3 regions of the Paenibacillus sp. FSL R10-2788 genome follow, and region 1 is predicted to be linked to each of the others. Evidence: riboswitches for the same ligand, from Rfam matches in the RefSeq annotation. Region 1 holds a riboswitch; each other region holds the start of a gene.
What was found. A riboswitch is a leader RNA that binds a small molecule or an ion and turns the genes downstream of it on or off. The one in region 1 is predicted to bind cyclic di-GMP.
Positions count from the first base shown of each region.

Region 1 (6,375 bases):
GAAACTTGGCAAACGATACATGCGCCGTAGTTGGTAAGATAATTGTGCTTTTACTGAGGTATAAGCGCAGTCCGCAACAATAGCTTTTACCTGCGGTGGAAGATCTTCCCCTGAGGTCATTAGCACTGTAGCACCGCCCATAGAAACACCGTGAAGCACAATTTGAGCACTAGACCCAGTCTTTTTAATCATGTATTCAATCCATTGCAAATAATCTTTTCGTTCCGGCCAACCAAAACCAATGTAATCCCCTGCGCTATCTCCATGCCCCCTTGCATCGGGAATTAGGATGTTAAAGCCTAAGTTCTCGTAGTAGATTTTGGCGTACGCCCCCATATCCTTTGCTTTACCTGAATAACCGTGGGCTAGAATGGCTGTGCGTCCCGCAGCACAATTAGATTGGAGTAAGAAACCTCTTAGTTTAAGTCCATCTGCAGATACGATCTCAATATTCTCGAAGCTCTGGCGAGAGACCCAATCTTTCCCCTCCCCCCAAGAAGCTCCGGCAACCGGAGGATCAGCCTTCAGATTAGGATTATTACTTAGAAATACCTTTGGTGCTCGTTTAATAGCAATACCATAGAAGAAAAATCCCACATAGATTAGAATCCCTATGATGATTACAGCGCTAATAATGAACCATATCAATTCGCCTTCGCCATCCCCTCTTCATTTCTTTTGCAACAAGAGTATACCATCTACTTAGAATGCACCAAACTATCGCAATCATGACATACAAATAGAGCCGCCATCGGGACACCCCCCGAAAGCGACTCTATGTTGTGCTCTACCGTTTATTATTTATTCTTTTTGGAGAACTTGGTTCTCATTAATAATCCGATAAGTGCAAAACCTAAACCTGCTACATAGTAAGGTGCAGGACTTGATTCACCCGTTTTTGGCAATTCCTTCACAGGTGGCTTACCTAATGGGATCGTATCGTCCACTACGATGATTTCATCAGGTGTTGGTGTTGGCGTTGGTGTCACTGCCGGTACCGGGCCTAATGGGATCTCATCATCATCAACAAGTACTTCTGTGCTATTCGACGGTGTTGGTACTGGCGCTGGTGTCGGCGAAGCTACAGGCCCAAGCGGCACAGGATCTTCTGCAAGAACTATAGTGCCAATTACGGATGATGGCGTTGGTGTCGGGAACACCGAAGTCTCTGGTGTCGACGTTGGTGTTGCTTCTGGTGTTACTGTCGGTGTCGGTGTTGCTTCAGGCGTTACCGTCGGTGTCGGTGTTACCTCTGGCGTTACCGTCGGTGTCGGTGTTACCTCTGGCGTTACCGTCGGTGTCGGTGTTGCTTCTGGTGTTACCGTCGGTGTCGGTGTTGCTTCTGGCGTTGGCGTTGGTGTCGGCGTCACTGTTGGCGTCGGCGTTGGTGTTGGCGTCGGCGTTGGTGTCACTGTTGGCGTTGGCGTCGGCGTTGGTGTCACTGTTGGCGTTGGCGTCGGCGTTGGTGTCACTGTTGGCGTTGGCGTCGGCGTTGGTGTCACTGTCGGCGTCGGTGTTGGCGTTGGTGTCACTGTCGGCGTCGGTGTTGGCGTCGGCGTCGGCGTTGGTGTCACTGTCGGCGTCGGTGTTGGCGTCGGCGTCGGCGTTGGTGTCACTGTCGGCGTCGGTGTCGGCGTTGGTGTCACTGTCGGCGTCGGTGTTGGCGTCGGCGTCGGCGTCGGCGTTGGCGTCGGCGTCGGCGTTGGTGTCACTGTCGGCGTTGGCGTTGGCGTTGGTGTCACTGTCGGCGTTGGCGTTGGTGTCACTGTTGGCGTTGGCGTTGGTGTCACTGTTGGCGTTGGCGTTGGTGTCACTGTTGGCGTTGGCGTTGGTGTCACTGTTGGCGTTGGCGTTGGTGTCACTGTTGGCGTTGGTGTCGGCGTTGGTCCAGGTTCATCACCATCGTATGGATAGTGGTGAAATTCACCACCACCAGTCCCTTTGAGTGAAGCCGCCACTAAAGTACCGTTAATCTGACCATTAATAAAATCAACATGAGCATAGGGGGCAAGTATGCTTCCCATTACACCTATGCCTGCCATATCAAGATACGCAGCTTGGCTAAAGTTAAGCAAAATTTTCTTGCTGTTCAACACGTTATTAGGTAGAAATCCGAAGTTTTTCATTTTTACGTTAGAACCATCAATATTAATAATTGCTGTAGATCCTGAAGGAACATTTATTGTAATTCCATAGGTATTAGAGACGTTATCTCCTGGAACATTAAAAACATTGACCGCAGGATCTGTACCTGTCAGGGTAAGACTGCCATATTGGTACACTGTTGTTCCATTCGCCGGCAATGCTGCAAGTTCTGCTGATTTGTCCTTCAAAGACTGACCTACGGCTGAAAAGTCAATCGTACTCCCCTGTCTTTTTGTACCTCCCTTGAGGAGCGTTACATTCCCTGAAAAATCTCCCCCGTGCACGATATTCCCATAAACAGTACCTCCGTTGAAAGTAAGATTCCCTCCAACAACAAGTGTGTCAGTCAAGGAAACCTCAGCAGCGGTCAACCTATCTCCAACACTATAGTTGGTTAAGTTAACGTTACCTCCAGCAGCAAACCTTCCTTCCGTATCCGAAACCGTTGTTATATCCCCTAGAATAAACACGTTGTAGACCCCTGCAATTCCCAATGTAGAAGAACTACTAGCTCCAGCAACTCCAGCTCCTAATGAGGAAAGCCCACTACCTACCGTCAAAATCCCAGCTAATACAAGCGAGAGTAACGGTCTTATTCTTCTTTTCAAATGGCACACCTCCTAAAACTATGATTTATATTAATCAGAATAATTACCAGAAACTCTAAAGGACCTAACAACAAAAAAGACCGCCAAAAAGAAGTGGAATTCCCTTCTCATGGCAGTCGGACGGTCATTGTGCCTTTAAGACACTTTAGACTCCTGGACTTTGCGTCCCGCCCTTTCAGACGGTTTGCTATTATCATGACTATATATATGTATTACACTGCAAGTCCAGAACTGGTAGCCGAAGCATTCTCTCCAATAACCGTCTATGACTTTTAATACTTTTTGAATTAATAACAGTTTAGCGCCCGACACCCACAATTGTCAATCAATTCCTTTCGATGATCCCCCTCATTATTACCATACAAAAAAAGCGCCTAAAGGCGCTTCGCATAAGGTTTTTCATTAAATTTTAAAGTAACTGTATATAGCCCAATATGGATATCCATAAGGGAACACTCAGAATTAAACCAAAAAAAAATCCACGCTGGAGGCTGCCCTCTTTTTCCATCATAATTCTCCTTTATGTGCGTCCGATACATTAATTTTTATTATTACAATTTTAATATAATTTATTCTTCGTTATTTAGTTGTGAATTTAATCACATTGGATAAGCTGTTTAGAAATACCATTGATTATTTTTGGAATGTCGGGGTAGAATACGAATATACGTTCCTATTAGAGGTGATGAGATTCATGCATAGAGCAGAAAGCAGGGACAACATGCTGGTGAAATCTTATTTATTGCTTCCGATGATTTTATCAGCTTTCGAACGGGACTCCGCCATTTTATCTACACACTTACGAACACCCGCCCCTTATCTGGAGGTGCTTGGAACAGCTGCTGCAGTAGCTACAACAGATCTAAGGGATGTTCGTGCAGAAATGAGAAGACGGGGAATCAAGGTGTATGAGCAAAACAGACTTAATACGGGAATTGAAGCCAAGTATATATGTCGTGGCTATCACGAACGAATGCTGCTGTTGAATGACATTGTTGCGGCTCAGGCTGCCATCCATATGCGCAGATACCTAGGGCTGGATATTTCCTCTTTTAAGAGTTACGAAGAACAGTTTCAAATTAAATAAAGCTGTATAGAAGCCGCTCTACTCTCCCCCCATCAATTAGCGAACAAAAAAATAGGCCTTACCATGGGAGTTGGCAAGACCTGAGAGAGATATACCACAAAACACTGGGGGGTGTTTGGTGTCTTCAATATATACCTCGAACCTGAAAAAAAGCTGATAGGCACATAAAAATTACATTAAAAATATCATTCGCCGTTCAGAAGTGATTAGAGTGCTCCCACAAGCTTAGCCGACCTTTAGCTGGAATTGGATGGCTTAATGGATGAACCCCTTCAAGCTTCCAGGCAAACCGTCCTTCGCTATAGTCGCCAAAATCATATTCGTTCCCATTGATCCATTCCCTTAAATCCACCTCTGGAGTAACCACATAACATCCCGCGAGCTGACCTGTAGCAATAATAGCTCCTGTCGGCAAATTATTTGCTGTATAGCCATGTTTCGCCAATACTGATTTGTACGGTTCCTGTTCACAAATCTTTTTGTCAATCCTCATTCCGGCATGAATGCCTAACTCGCCGCGGTAGGCTGTTCTCCATGAACGAGTTTCAAACTCTTTTTCACCAAGAGCAATTAAGGTCGCCCAAGGCTGCCGTATTGTTATACACCGCATGATATCTATCCCCTTTGTTTATGTTGGACGTTTGTCACGGATGTCACGGATCTCGATCTCGCGTTGTGTAATCTTGCTCTCCTAGACTTGATAAATAATCCCAACCGTTTGGTCGATACTCATTTCCATGATTGATCGCCTCTAAAAATAAGAACATTCATTTTTATTATATACAAACAAAAGTTCTAAATATCAATATTATTGACATTCACCTGTAACTCCCCACAATTTAAACAAATAAAATAATTAAAATTGATAAAGGAGAATATAGTTTGTATACTAATCAAGTAGTTAGTGTGCAAACTATTTAAAGAGAGGAATTAATTTATGGACAACCCAGGACAGTTATTAATAAGAGTAAGTCTTGAAATGAAAAAAAGCTTAACAAAAAAACTTTCACTTTATAATGTAACAGCTCCTCAATGGGCAGTATTAAAAGATATATCTATTCATTTAGAAGGAACAACTCCAGCTATGATTGCAGAGCGAACTTACTCGGATCGCCCTACAATAACGGGTATACTCGAGCGACTTAAAGCAAAAGGACTTCTGGACATTAGAGATAATCCAAATGATAAACGATCAAATCTTGTATTTATTACAGATTCGGGAATGATAATTAAGAGTCAAATAGAAGTTCTTAGTGACGAAATCATGGATAACGCACTTAAAAATATTTCTGAACAAGAAATGTCCACGTTTATGAACGTGCTTAAAATGATCTATTTAAATATTAGTTAGGGAAGTGAGACTTATGATTCTAATCACAGGGGCAACCGGTAATGTAGGACGTGAAGTGGTTAACGAACTAAGGAAAAGTGAAACACCTTTTAAAATTGCCTCCCATCGAAAAGACAGTGAGTATGTTTATTTTGATTTTGAAAATGCTGATTCTTTTCGTCCAGCGTTAACAGGAGTGAAAAAATTATTTTTACTGCGCCCTCCTCATATAGCTGACGCAAAAAAATATTTCCAACCCCTCATAGATATCGCAAAGGAAGTCGGAGTTGAACACATTGTGTTTCTATCTCTATTGGGCGTAGAGAAAAACCCAATTGTTCCACACCATAAAATTGAAAAAATCATTAAAAAATCAGGAATTCCATATACTTTTTTACGCCCAAGTTTCTTCATGCAAAACTTAATTTCTCAACATGGGGAAGAGCTACGTAAAGAAAAGGAGATCTATGTACCCGCAGGAAAAGGCAAGACTAGCTTTATCGATGTTCGTGATATCGGTACTGTAACAGCTAGAATCCTAACTGAGAATGGTCATGAAAATAAAGGTTACTCGTTAACGGGAACTGAAGCGCTAGATTACTATGAAGTAGCTGAAATTTTATCTGAAGAGCTAGGAGAAACAATCAAATATGTTAATCCATCAGTTCTTCAGTTTAGAGATAAAATGTTAACAAAAGGAATTCAAAAAGAATTTGTGACTGTTATGATTGGAATTTACTTCACTGCAAAAATTGGATTAGCCAAAAAAATCACGCCCGATTTACAAATATTACTTGGTAAAAGACCCATTACATTCAAAGAATTTGCACATGACTATAAGTACGAATTAGTTTAATCATGGTGGTTTTTTGGCTAAACCATCAGGAAGCATTTCAGGATACATTGTTACTGCCGCGTGCGAGGGGAATCAATAAAGGTCGTCATAATGGATATGCTGCTGTTTATTCTTATATTGGTAATGTACAAAATGCTATGCCTGTGCAACCGATTTTAAACTGATGTCGTAACCACTAGAGGGGAAGGTCCATGATTCAAAAACCACGTACTACTATTAAATGGACTCTTATTTTTATTTTTTTGTTATTAGTCACCGCCTGTAGTAAGAATGATGAAGTTTTGAAAGGAATTGTACACACAATAGATGTAGAAAATAAAAGAATTTTAGTAATTTCCGAATTAAAAGA
Region 1 covers NZ_JBBOQA010000001.1:541,050-547,424, reverse strand. The annotation lists gene NSQ50_RS02425 (alpha/beta hydrolase) at 1-648, opposite strand, end outside; gene NSQ50_RS02420 (choice-of-anchor A family protein) at 798-2,753, opposite strand; cyclic di-GMP riboswitch class I at 2,862-2,952, opposite strand; gene NSQ50_RS02415 (hypothetical protein) at 3,343-3,840, shown strand; gene NSQ50_RS02410 (ASCH domain-containing protein) at 4,037-4,450, opposite strand; gene NSQ50_RS02405 (MarR family winged helix-turn-helix transcriptional regulator) at 4,778-5,191, shown strand; gene NSQ50_RS02400 (SDR family oxidoreductase) at 5,205-6,026, shown strand; gene NSQ50_RS02395 (DUF3221 domain-containing protein) at 6,218-6,375, shown strand, end outside.

Region 2 (6,375 bases), 180 kb from region 1:
AACCTTCATCACTCACGCGGCGTTGCTCCGTCAGGCTTTCGCCCATTGCGGAAGATTCCCTACTGCTGCCTCCCGTAGGAGTCTGGGCCGTGTCTCAGTCCCAGTGTGGCCGTTCACCCTCTCAGGTCGGCTACGCATCGTCGCCTTGGTGGGCCGTTACCCCACCAACTAGCTAATGCGCCGCAGGCCCATCCCTCAGTGACAGATTGCTCCGTCTTTCATTCTTCTCTCAGGAGAAAAAAGAAATTATCCGGTATTAGCTACCGTTTCCGGTAGTTATCCCAGTCTGAAGGGCAGGTTGCCTACGTGTTACTCACCCGTCCGCCGCTAAGTTATTTTGAAAGCAAGCTTTCAAAATAACTCCGCTCGACTTGCATGTATTAGGCACGCCGCCAGCGTTCGTCCTGAGCCAGGATCAAACTCTCCAATTAGTATTGAAAAGAGCGATATGCTCATTTTGAAACATCTGACGAGAAAATTAATTCTCTAATTTTGGATATCACTTACGTGATTTCCTACTCACTCGTTGTTCAGTTTTCAAAGATCAAGTTCTCGTTGACGCCGTTTAATGTCTCAGCAGCAACTCTTATAATATATCATGTTGTTTTCAGAAATGCAAGCTTTATTTTTCGAAGCTTTTTATCAGCCTCGTTTGTATCGCCTGTACGCTGTCTAACAACGCTTACCTATAATACCCCAACTATTAATAGAAAAGCAACCCCTAATATAAAAATAAACAACTAGCTTAATAATTAAGCTAGTTGTTTATTTAATAGAGTTATGTTTATAGCAACGAATTTAATAGTATTTTGCCGCAGTATATTTGCTTGAGGCTTTAATTAAATCGGTTTTCTTATCACTCTTTGCAAGTCCTGCATCCACTGTAGTATCAATGGTAACCCACTTCCCATTAAGCAACACTTCGTTCCAGGCATGATATTGCGTAACGTAGCTTGTATTCCCCATTACCAACTTAGCAGGAACATCTACACTCCGCAGCATTGCGGCAAAAAGAGAAGCGTAATCATAGCAAATCCCTTTTTTAGTAGTCAATGTCTTATCGATGCTTGGAATATAATCAGTAGTTACACTATTAGCAAGAGAGTAATCATATTGTACATTCGCAACTACATAGTTATAGATCGCTTTAACTTTCTCTTCGTCTGTTGTTTTGCCTTGTACTAATTGTTTAGCTTTGACAATCGCTTTATCAGAAGAACTCCATTTCACATTCTGTACGGAGCCCAAATATACGGAATTCGAGTCACTCATGGTTACGTCTACTACTTCGGAATATAACGCTTTATATTTATTGCCGGTTGTATTCTCCAGAACAGAAACCTTATAAGTCCCATTTCCTTGTTGCAAAGGGAAGTCCTCAGCTTGTCCAGAAGCATACAAGTTATATGTATAGCTGCTGTTATCTTTGGTGATCATGAGTTTGATTCTTTTATCTTTCGGAATATCATAGTTAATACCAATAACACCTTGAGCCACTTTGGATGTAATCAGCCAGCTGGCATCTGCACTTGCAGCTTGAGCTGTACTTATCGGAACTGAAGTCATTAGGACGAATAACGCCACCAGCATAAAATAAACCTTTTTCACGGATAAAACTCCTTTCGGTAGCTGGCTGCCATCCTTTCGGGAAGGCCCTTTAGCTTTGCGTCCCTACCTTTCGATAGGTTTGCCGTTATCGTATAAGCTCTATCTGTTCTAGCTTTACTAGATATAATTGATAGAATCCATTTGAAACAAACAAAAAAAGCCTCTTCATTCGGTAGCTGGCTGCCATCCTTTCGGGAAAAGGCCCTTTAGCTTTGCGTCCCTACCTTTCGGAAGGTTTGCCGTTATCGTGTTTAGCTTTCATAGTATAATACTATCATATTTATAGTTGTGAACAAGACCTAATTTACTAGATTACCCATTATTTTATAAATATCTCCCGGTATTTGTGTTTTCTTGTCATTCACTATTCTCCTTTTGTTAATTTGGCATGAACAATCAGCCGATGCGTTGGATTCACTAGCGGATCACATGTAATCAGAGTAAGAATCTTATCCTTGTCATTCCCGTCAAGAACGGAGACATCACTCGGATCTACAACAGAAATATCGTATACCTCATAGTTAAACACCTGATCACTAGTCTTTACCGTGATAACATCCCCCACAACAACCTCATTCAATCTGTTAAACAAACGCCCCGTAGTTCTAGCCCGATGCGCCGCGATTGCAGCATTTCCGATCTCTCCAAGGGGTGCCGTTTCTTTCATATGGGCTGCAGCATGTTTCATATTAGCTTTTGTAGCCCCTTCTAATACAGGCAGCTTCAAATCAATCTTACCGATTTCAATTAGTGCGATTACTTTGCCACCGACCTCAATCTCCGGTTCAGGCTTTTCTGTCTCTTGGGGTTGGGGCTGTGCCTGAGCATCCAGAACCGATTCCTCTGCTAACAGCTGAGTAACTTCAGCATACCTGCTCTTCAAATCTGGCTGGGGAGTACTATCGGCAGTGCTTAGTTCAGCCGTTTCTAATAACTTCTCCTGCTGCCTGTCGTTGTACCATTCGTTAGCTGTCGGATATAACATGATAAGTATCCCAGCCAGTATGAGTAGATAGGAGAATTTACGCAATGTTATTCACCTCCGTATATTGTTTCTATGGTTATATACAAATCAAGCAGAAACAGCTACTTGCCTTTAAGCATAGCAACTCCTTCTGCCTGAAATTAATGTTTAAAATACCCATTTACGACTTCCAAAGAAATTGATGATCACCGTGATAAATGTAACCAGCACCTTTGAGATCAAGACTTGAATACCTAGTCTGTCTGTCAACAGATGCATTAGCAGCAGTGATATTCCGAGCACTACCAGATTCAGCACGATAAACTTGACCAGCTGCACGCGGTCGAAGCCTTCTTTATTCCCCCGGTTGCGATCACGAAAGGTTACTTTTTTATTCAAAATAAAGCTATTCGCCGTACCTGCACTATAGGAGATCACCTGCGCCAATGCGTATACCATCCCTAGTGAATTCAACAATGTGAAAATCACAAAATCAATAAGCGTATTGAGCAAACCTACGGCATTAAATTTAAGGAACTGTATGAATGCAGCACGCAAGTTCTTATCTGACATCATTGTGGTCCTTCCGGCGGTCCAGTTGTTCTTCGTTCTGGTAGCCTTTAGTCTCACTAACAATGTATAGCGGTCTATCTTTAGACTCGTCATAAATCCGTCCGATATACTCCCCAATCACACCTAACAGCATCAGAACGATACCGTTAAAGAGCAGATTGACGCCTACAATGGAAGCCCAGCCCGGAACCGTCCAGGAGGTGAAAAATATCTTTTGAAACAAGACGAAAAATAAATAGAGAAAGCTAGAGAATGAAAGGAAGAATCCAATATACGTAGCAATCTTAAGCGGCTTATGTGAAAAAGAGGTGATGCCATCTAACGCAAAACGAATCATTTTCTTCAGCGGATATTTGGTTTCTCCGGCAAAACGTTCTTCCCGTTCATATTCCACCATAGTCTGCTTGAAGCCAACCCAGCTCACCAAACCTCGGACATAGCGGTTCTTTTCTTTAAGTCCCCGCAGGACATCACATACCTTACGGTCAATAAGACGGAAATCGCCTGTATCCGTAGGAATATCCACACTTGTCATACTGCTGAGCAGGCGGTAAAAAAGCTTCGCGGTGACCTTTTTGAACATCGTTTCTCCGTGGCGCTTCAGGCGTTTCGCATATACAACGTCGTAGCCCTCTTTCCACTTCTCGATCATTTGCAAAATGACCTCCGGAGGATCCTGAAGATCAGCGTCAATAACAACAACCGCTTGACCTTCGGCATAGTCCATGCCAGCTGTAATCGCTACCTGATGTCCGAAATTACGCGAGAAGTCAATCAGCTTGACATGCTCGTCTCGTTCACAGATCTCCCGAATCATCTGGGCGGAACGATCACGACTGCCGTCATTGACGAAGACCAGCTCATAAGTATCGCCGCACTCGTCCATTACTTTTTTCAAACGTTCATAAGTATGGCTAATTACTTGCTCCTCATTGAACATGGGTACAATCACACTATATCTGGCTTTCACCTTTATTCCTCCTACAAGCTTTTTGGAGCGTTACATCCATCTACACTTCATAATAACGCTGCATGCATAAACTTATTTTATAGATTTTTATTAAATCCTAGAAAACCCAAGTAGGGAACCAACGCAGCATATCTTTCACGTAATCTCCACTGACCTGCATCCCTGACAGTACCGGGTAGAAAGCGATAAAGAGCAGCAAAGCAACGGCTACATAGACATACTGTACGTAACGGGCCTCAGGGAATTTACTATCCAGCAACTTCATTATATATACAATACCAAGAATCATAAATGGTACCATAGCAAAATAATGGTAAATAAATGTTTCTCTTGGGACAAGCATCCACGGAACATATTGCGAGAAGAAGGCGATCCAGATCATGTAGAGGTTCTTATCTTTACGTTTCAGCGTAATCCACAGCGTTGCCAGCATCGCAAAAATACCCGTCCACCAGATAAGAGGATTCCCCATAGTCACTATACTGCTGACCTGACCTTCCGGCAAACCTTCACCGCCGCTAAAGAACCAGACCGGTCTCTTCATAAACGGCCATTGCCACCATGAGGAAGCAAAGGGATGTGTAGCTACAAGCTGACTGTGATAGTTGTACATATTCTTTTGGGAATCAATCAACCCTTTAATAGTGAAGCCCTCTGCTGATGCAGATAACCCTGGCACAAAAGATAAGCTATAAATAATTACTGGAATAATTACAAAGAACCCGATACAACTAGCCAACGTAATAATAGTCTTTTTCCAAAAAGAATCTACCGCTTCACGACAGGTGCCCAGCAATTCCTTGTCTTTAATCTTCCCCTCGGCCAGCAGGCGTCCGGAGGCTTGGTATTCTCTGTAGCGTTCAAAAAGGGAGATAGCCAGCATAATGGCCAGCCCTGCTCCTCCATAGAGCACAATCCATTTCGAAGCTACGCCGATTCCGAAGAATAAGCCAGACCAGAATAACGGAATTAATGTTTTTCTTAAAGGCTGCTTGTAGAAATTCATTGTGTAATACCGCTGCATAAAATAGAACATCAACATAATGAAGAATACTCCGTATACGTCAATCGTGGAGATTCTTGTCTGTGTGAAATGCATGAAATCCAGTGCAAACAATCCTGCCGCGAGGGCCGCGTATTTGCTTTTCTTAAACAAACGCAGCGCCATTACATATATGAGAGGTAACATGGCAACTCCGAACAAGGTTCCGATAATACGCCAGCCGAATGGATTGACCCCGAACAGCTCCATCCCTATGGCAATTAACAACTTACCAAGCGGTGGATGCGTATTCTCGTAAGGCACAATCCCGTGTGTATATTCATAAGCTGTTCGCGCATGATAGATCTCGTCAAAATAAGTGCTATTCATAAAGTTAGAATATTCCGGAATGAGCGACTGCTCGTCAAAAAGATTGGCCGCTGCTCCTCTTTTAGGAACTGCGTTAGCATCCGGTGTCACACCAGCAATAGGAAGGGGTATTCTTTCTCCCCCCTGCTCATAAAAGGCCATTTCGTTCAAAGTGAACCCTGGAGAGGTAACTGTAAACTTCACATATCTCGCAGTAACGTTCAGGGGTTGGCTTTTCCAGATGAAGACATTCCCGACATCCTCACTGACATCCATCGGACTGCTCCAGACCTCAGGATTGTCGCTGAATTCCAGCTTGAACTTACCCGTGCCCACGCCACCAAAGATATTGACCCGTTCCAATGGTTTACTCTGTCCCAAATCTACATAGAAGCTTTCACCACTGGCAGCAGGCTCCCATAAAGTCTCTGGAGATTTAGTAGAGCCAAGATTATATAAAGCAAGCGCTGCGTAAACGGCCGTAATAGCTATTAGGCATATCCAATCTATACGCTTAAACTTCATCGTTAGATCGCCCTCCCTTCTGATGCGGTTTAATTTGCCCGACAACTCTCAAATCTTCTTCATATTGTTCTTCCAGTGTAATTGGTGCTGGAAGAGGTTTTATACCCTTGCGGACATACACATCGTAACCGATATTCAGCATATAAAGCAGTAATGCTAGATTAGCTATAGCAGTCACTAATACGATTCCGTCTGCACCCGGGCTAACATCTGCATTCAGGTGGGATAAGGTGTACGCCACATTGATGTATTGCGTTAAGCTGAATCCGAGAAATAGCGATAAAAAGCGGCGGTCCCGACTTTCTATATAAGTAAACAAACAAAGAATAAGAGCAGGGAACATATAACGTTCATGCATTTTGGTGCCAAGCACAAAGACCACTA
Region 2 covers NZ_JBBOQA010000001.1:720,017-726,391, reverse strand. The annotation lists rRNA gene NSQ50_RS03200 (16S ribosomal RNA) at 1-431, opposite strand, end outside; gene NSQ50_RS03195 (transglutaminase-like domain-containing protein) at 799-1,608, opposite strand; cyclic di-GMP riboswitch class I at 1,622-1,702, opposite strand; cyclic di-GMP riboswitch class I at 1,777-1,859, opposite strand; gene NSQ50_RS03190 (class D sortase) at 1,973-2,638, opposite strand; gene NSQ50_RS03185 (GtrA family protein) at 2,741-3,148, opposite strand; gene NSQ50_RS03180 (glycosyltransferase family 2 protein) at 3,135-4,115, opposite strand; gene NSQ50_RS03175 (phospholipid carrier-dependent glycosyltransferase) at 4,213-5,991, opposite strand; gene NSQ50_RS03170 (glycosyltransferase 87 family protein) at 5,981-6,375, opposite strand, start outside.
Region 2: linked by a shared signal. The riboswitch ahead of NSQ50_RS03195 (transglutaminase-like domain-containing protein) and the one ahead of NSQ50_RS02420 (choice-of-anchor A family protein) in region 1 are both predicted to bind cyclic di-GMP.

Region 3 (6,375 bases), 120 kb from region 1:
GTTGAAGGTGGTAAGCATGGCCGCGGTCTGCTGCGCTTCGACCAAGCGGCTGGCAATCGTGAGCCGTCTGCGCGACATGCGCTTGCGCTCCACGTTTTTGCCCTCGTCCGGCGTGGCTTTGCTCGCTGCCGGCTTCGCTGGCTCCGGCTTGCCTTGCGGCGCCGGAGCTACCGGTGCAGCGGACTGCGGCGCTGCCGCACCATGACCGGACACATCGGCCTGACCAATCCGGCCGATAGGATCACGGGCGCTAACCTCGCCGAGGTCGATGCCGCGCTCCCGTGCCAGCTTGCGTGCGCCCGGCGATGCCAATGCAGCGTGGCTGTCGCCACCTGCTGCAGGCACTTCGGGCGCGGCTACAGGCGCGGCGGCTGCTACTGCGTTGCCGCCTGCCGGAGCCGCTTTAGGCGCTTCGGCTTCGCTTTCAGCGGCCTGCGGCGTACTGCCGCTTGCGGCTCCAATGATGCCGATGGCTTCGCCAACGGCTACGTTCTCGCCCGCTTGACGCAGGATGGTGGAGATGACACCCTCCACCTCTGCACTAATTTCCAGATTCACTTTATCCGTTTCCAGCTCAGCGAGCACATCGCCTTGACCTACCGTGTCGCCTTCTTTAACCAGCCATTTGTAGATGGTTCCTTCGGATATGGATTCTCCCAGATCGGGTACTAAGATTTCTGACACAGGCCGTTTCCTCCCCAAACATAATGGTTTACGCTATTGTGATACCGTCCTCTTAAGAGGACGGTACAGCCGCTTGTACGTTCGAATTTGATTTTAGGGCTTCTGTTACAATTCTCCGTTGTTCGAAGCTATGAACATCTGCATAACCACTGGCCGGGCTGGAACGTTCCGGACGGCCGATATATCTTACGCCGGCATTCTTCGGTGCGATGGCCCGTAACCGAGGCTCGCTATAGCTCCAGCCGCCCATATTCTTCGGCTCTTCTTGCACCCAGACAATTTCCTGGAGGGAGCTGAGGGAGTTTAAATGTTCGCTTAGCTCCTGTTCCGGGAACGGATAAAGCTGCTCTAGGCGAAGAACATGCAGCCATGACCAATCCTTATCAGGTGCTGCTTCCAGTTCTGTTTGGATGTCGATAGCGACTTTACCGCTGCAGACTACGAGCCGTTTAACTTCACTTGGTTTCTGGCCAAGCAAAGATTCAGCTAATACAGGCTTGAATTGTCCTGAAGCCAGCTCGGTTCCGGCAGAAGTGCTGCGCGTATTACGAATGAGACTTTTCGGCGTCATAATGACTAGCGGTTTAGCATCTTCCTGCCCGCATAACGCTGCTTGGCGCCGCAGCAGATGGAAATATTGCGAAGCGGTAGTCAGATTAGCGACTGTCCAGTTCTCCTCAGCGGATAGCTGCAAGAACCGTTCCAGCCTACCGCTGGAGTGCTCAGGTCCCTGTCCTTCGTAGCCATGCGGCAGCATGATGACGAGATTGCTGCGCTGTGTCCATTTGGCGCGTCCAGCCGCAATGAACTGGTCAAAAATAACCTGACCCGCATTGGCGAAATCACCATACTGTGCTTCCCAGATTACGAAGGTTTCCGGTGCAAACACATTATAACCATATTCAAAGCCTAATACTGATGCCTCTGACAATGGACTGTTGTATACGCCAAAGGAGGCACGGGAATCGCTTAGCTGATGTAGCGGAGAGAATAAATCTCCTGTTTTACTGTCGTGCAGCACCAGATGGCGATGTGCGAAGGTTCCGCGTTGGGCATCTTGACCGCTCAGTCGGATGGGCGTCCCATTTTTCAAAATGGTAGCGAAGGCTAACGTTTCAGCCAGTGCCCAGTCGACCTTTTCACCCTCATTCAGTGCATCTTTACGACGTTGTAAAATGCGCTCCAGCTTCGGATAAACCTGGAATCCAGCTGGAACCGTCAACAGTTCACGATTGATCTCCTGCAGGCTGGAGATGGATACCGCTGTAGTGTTTGCCGCTGCGCGGTCCGTTTGTAGAGGAATGAAGGCTTTGGGTTCTTTTTTCTTATGATTGCCTTCCTTCATATTATCGTACGCACGCTGCAATACGCTTTCTGCTTCAGCATTCATCTTTTGTACGTCTTCGGCGGTAAGAACCTTTTCGTTTTTCAGTCTCTCTGCATAAACCTTGTAGACGGTCGGATGATTGCGAACCTTGCCGTAGACAATAGGTTGTGTGGTTTCAGGATCATCCATTTCGTTGTGACCATGACGGCGGTAGCCGATGAGATCAATTACGAAATCTTTTTTGAATTGATGGCGGTATGCGCTAGCTAAACGTACGGCTGCTACGCAGGCCTCTGGGTCATCAGCGTTGACATGGACTATCGGGATTTCATACCCTTTGGCAATGTCACTCGCATAATGCGTAGAACGGGAATCTTCACTTTCAGTCGTAAAACCAATTCGGTTATTAACAATGATATGGATCGTCCCACCATTTTGATAACCTTGAAGTTTGCCGATATTAAGCGTTTCTGCAACAATTCCTTCACCTGGAAAAGCAGCATCACCATGCATCAGCACCGCCATAGCTTTACTGGTATCAATCTTCGGCAGTCCTGCAGTGCTCCGGTCTTCTTGTGCGGCACGAGTGAAACCTTCCACGACAGGATTGACGAATTCCAAGTGACTTGGGTTATTCGCTAGTGTTATTCTTGTGCGTACGGTTTCTCCTTCACGGACAGCACGGTCTGCACCGAGATGGTATTTCACATCACCTGTCCAGCCATAGTTAATGCCTGTGGAGCCTTCGGAAGGGAAAAGCTCCTTGTTCGGAGAATGATGAAACTCTGAAAATATGATATCATAAGGTTTGCCCAAAATATGTGCAAGGACGTTGAGGCGACCGCGATGCGCCATGCCCATCAAAATATGCTCTGCACCGTCATGTGCAGCAGCGCGTACGATTTCGTCTAACATCGGCACAAGAGCATCATTGCCTTCAAGACTGAAACGCTTCTGACCTACAAAAGTCTTGTGGAGGAAGGTTTCAAATTGCTCTACCTGAATCAGGCGGTTCAGGAGCTCTTTGCGTTCTGTATTATTCAGGGGTGCTGGTGAGCTGGTGGATTCTGCCTGTCTATTTAGCCATTGCAGTTCTTTTTCTTCATGCACATGCCCGAATTCATAGGCGATAGTCTTGGTGTATGCCTGACGCATACGTTGCACGGCATCCCACCCGGTATGCACATCATTCGGCGCATTTTCCCATATAAGCGTGGCAGGCAGTGCAATCAGGTCTTCGCGGGTCAGCCCATAGGTTTCAGGCTCAAGATATTTTGCCATGGGATTCTGATCGCGTACCAGCGGATCAATTTCAGCGGCCATATGGCCATATATACGAATATTGGCGATTAGCTTGGAAGCTCTTACTGCTTTTCTAAGCCATTCGGTGTCTCCCGAGATGCGCGGCTGAGGAGCCGGTTCGCTATCCGGAGTTAGGGGAGGGGGTCCCGAATTTGTAAAAAGCTCGCGATAATTATTTTCTACGGTGGAGGGATCTTTCACAAACTGTTCATATCTTTCTTGAATGTAGCCTAAATTGGGTCCGTAATACTTACTCCAAATGGATTCGTTATAGGGCTCTTTGGCTGCCATGAATACATCCTCCTTAACGGATGAACTCCATACGTGACATTTTGTGTCAACGCTTACTGGAGCTGTGATGATTGCGGTTTCATTTCTCATCTTATTGTGCTACTTTCAGCCACTGTAATCAATTCATTCTTTCGTCCAATACGTTCGCAAAATGGTATAGGTTAGCTTGTTCTAATGAAAAGAAGGGTGTTTCTTCTCATTACCCATTCTAAAGGCCTATTAAAATGATTCTATTATCCTTATTTTTAACTATTAGGTCAGTAAATATTTATTTTGCTAGTACAATTTATTTTATGTAACGGACGAGTATCGTGATAATCGGACAAGATCTTTGAAAAAAAATCTTTTATTTTTCGTTTTTAAAATAGAAAGTAACCAGGAATCGACACACTTTTCCGCTTTCTTTTTGTATAATGTTATTGCAGATAGTAATTTTATAGTTTTTTAAGCAGATCCTTTCGTGAAAAGGGTCCAGTAAAAGGTAAACTTGCCGAAAGGAAGGGGCACAAAGTCGCGGGTCTAAGGTAGAGATACTATGACAGCCGGATTGCCTGGGGACGTAAAATCTTAGGGGGAGATTTTTTGGAAAAGTCCAACCAGGGTAGCAACAGAGAACAGCAGTTTATTGATCTGGATCAAGAGTGGGTACATTTATTATTAGCAGCTAAGAAGGCTGGCATTAAGGCAGATGAAATCCGCCAGTTCTTTCATGAGAAAACTGTGCAGATCGTGCAGTAATACATTAGAGGGGTTACATATCGAAAAAGGGCACAGCGGTTCTTCGCTGTGTCCTTTTTCGATATGATTTAGTAGAAGAGAGGATCGTACCAGATTAGTAGGAAGTATTAATCCTTTTGATCGAGCTTCCATTTCTGATAGTCCAGAAATTCTTTGAATTCGCGTTTGCTAATGCCTGAGTCCATAGCTTCCTGCACCAATCGGAACCATTCCGAATCTAAATGTGATTCCTCTGCATCATTTGGTTCTCCATAGAGTAGGGCATGAATGGATACCTGAAGCGCGTCAGCGATCTTTTCGATAAACTGGATGGATGGATTGGATTGGATGTTTCTCTCCACGTTGCTAAGATACGACTTAGCCACATCTGCTCTGTCCGCAAGCTCAGATAGGGAGAAACCCTTGTCTAGGCGGAGCTGCTGGATACGTTGGCCCATATTCTGTGGCACTATGCTGACGCCCCTCCGTAATTTTTGTTATTAGTATAGCAAATATCAATAAATCGGACAAAGTTTATTGTAAAGAGAAGAGCAGCAATCTGCTTATCCGTGGCCGGATTCAGGATCTGCTGCTCTTCGAGTATTTTATTAAATTACTTTATTGATCTTAGTAGTCTTTTTTCGCACCTTGTTTAGCTACGAAATCCCAAGTCAGTGTTAAGCTATCGCCTTGGAAAATATTTTGATCTTGGTTATTTTCCACAAATTCGAATTGGACGGAGAAGCTGTCATTGGTACCGGCTTTAATACCGGATGCTTCGGTAAAGAGTTGATCCCAACCTGTATTTTTTACGAGATCCGGATGCTGACTTTTTAAAGCAGCAAGTGTAGTCTCATAAACTACATTTTCAGGAGAGACGATAGGTACTCCTTTATCATTATTTCTAAGGAATTTAACTTTAATGAACTCGGCTAAATCCAGGTAGTTATCTCCTTTAGCATCCGTGATTTGAGTCGATGTATTCAGAATGATAGATCCGATATCGAGCGAACCATCGTTTTTCAATTTGAAGGATTTAGTTACAGTATCACCTGGTTTCAGGTTAGGAATATTAACGATGACAGAAGGGTCGGAGTTCAGATCGAGTGTACCCGCTGCGAATGTAGCTGTGCTTTGCGCAGTGTCGCTAAAGTATGCGAAGGTTCCTCCGCCGATTAATGATAAACCCAGTGCTGCAGATGCTACGCCAAGACCCAATGTTTTCTTGATACCCATAATAAAATTCCTCCTCAAATTTGTGTTTGAATTTTTTATAAAATTTATATATTGTATCTTCCGGTTCGTAAGCGGAAGTGGACAATCAACTTAGGGCTGTGTTTCTGTTGGGGACGGTGAGGCTGGCAGTAGGGCAGCATTTTTCTTTTCTAATGCAGCTACAGCCTTCCAAGAGGTATACAGAGCATAGAGCAGAAGCATCAAGCCAGGCACGATCATGAGGACTACACTTCCAGCTTTGGAAACCGCGAAATTCATAGCGTAACCGACATAGGGTACAGTGACCCCGGTATACTGAGCTACAACATTCGCAGAACTGGTAGGGTTCATGTCGGGTGCGTCGTTGTTATCGCCTTTAGTGCGATAAACAGCTTCACCAGTAGCGTTATTGACGGTCGCTTCTACAATCCGGTGAGTAATGAGCAGATTATCTTCGTTCCTAAAGGTGATGACATCGCCTGGTTTGAAACGATTCATATCCCCTCCGGGTTTTAATGCGACAATTGAGCCTGTCTGAATTCCTGGTTCCATCGATCCTGAGAGTACGGTTTTGATCTCATATCCGAAGAAAGCAGGTTCACCACCGGAGGCCTTGGATAACACTACGGCTGCCACCAGCAGAATAAAGATCACAAGCATTAAGCTCGATAAGGTATTATTGATAATTTTTTTAATTCGCATCTTATTCTCCACCTTTCTCAGGTTGAGGGTCCGAAGGAGCTTGGGTTGCTACCGGCGGGGTAGTCGTACTGTCTTCCGCCTTTGGCGTCTCTTGTGGAGCCTCTTGCTGAGGAACATCTTTTGGAATTGTGAGCTCT
Region 3 covers NZ_JBBOQA010000001.1:417,705-424,079, forward strand. The annotation lists gene odhB (2-oxoglutarate dehydrogenase complex dihydrolipoyllysine-residue succinyltransferase) at 1-684, opposite strand, end outside; gene NSQ50_RS01860 (2-oxoglutarate dehydrogenase E1 component) at 737-3,604, opposite strand; cyclic di-GMP riboswitch class I at 4,075-4,159, shown strand; gene NSQ50_RS01865 (anti-repressor SinI family protein) at 4,187-4,342, shown strand; gene NSQ50_RS01870 (helix-turn-helix domain-containing protein) at 4,450-4,779, opposite strand; gene NSQ50_RS01875 (TasA family protein) at 4,949-5,557, opposite strand; gene sipW (signal peptidase I SipW) at 5,648-6,238, opposite strand; gene NSQ50_RS01885 (hypothetical protein) at 6,240-6,375, opposite strand, start outside.
Region 3: linked by a shared signal. The riboswitch ahead of NSQ50_RS01865 (anti-repressor SinI family protein) and the one ahead of NSQ50_RS02420 (choice-of-anchor A family protein) in region 1 are both predicted to bind cyclic di-GMP.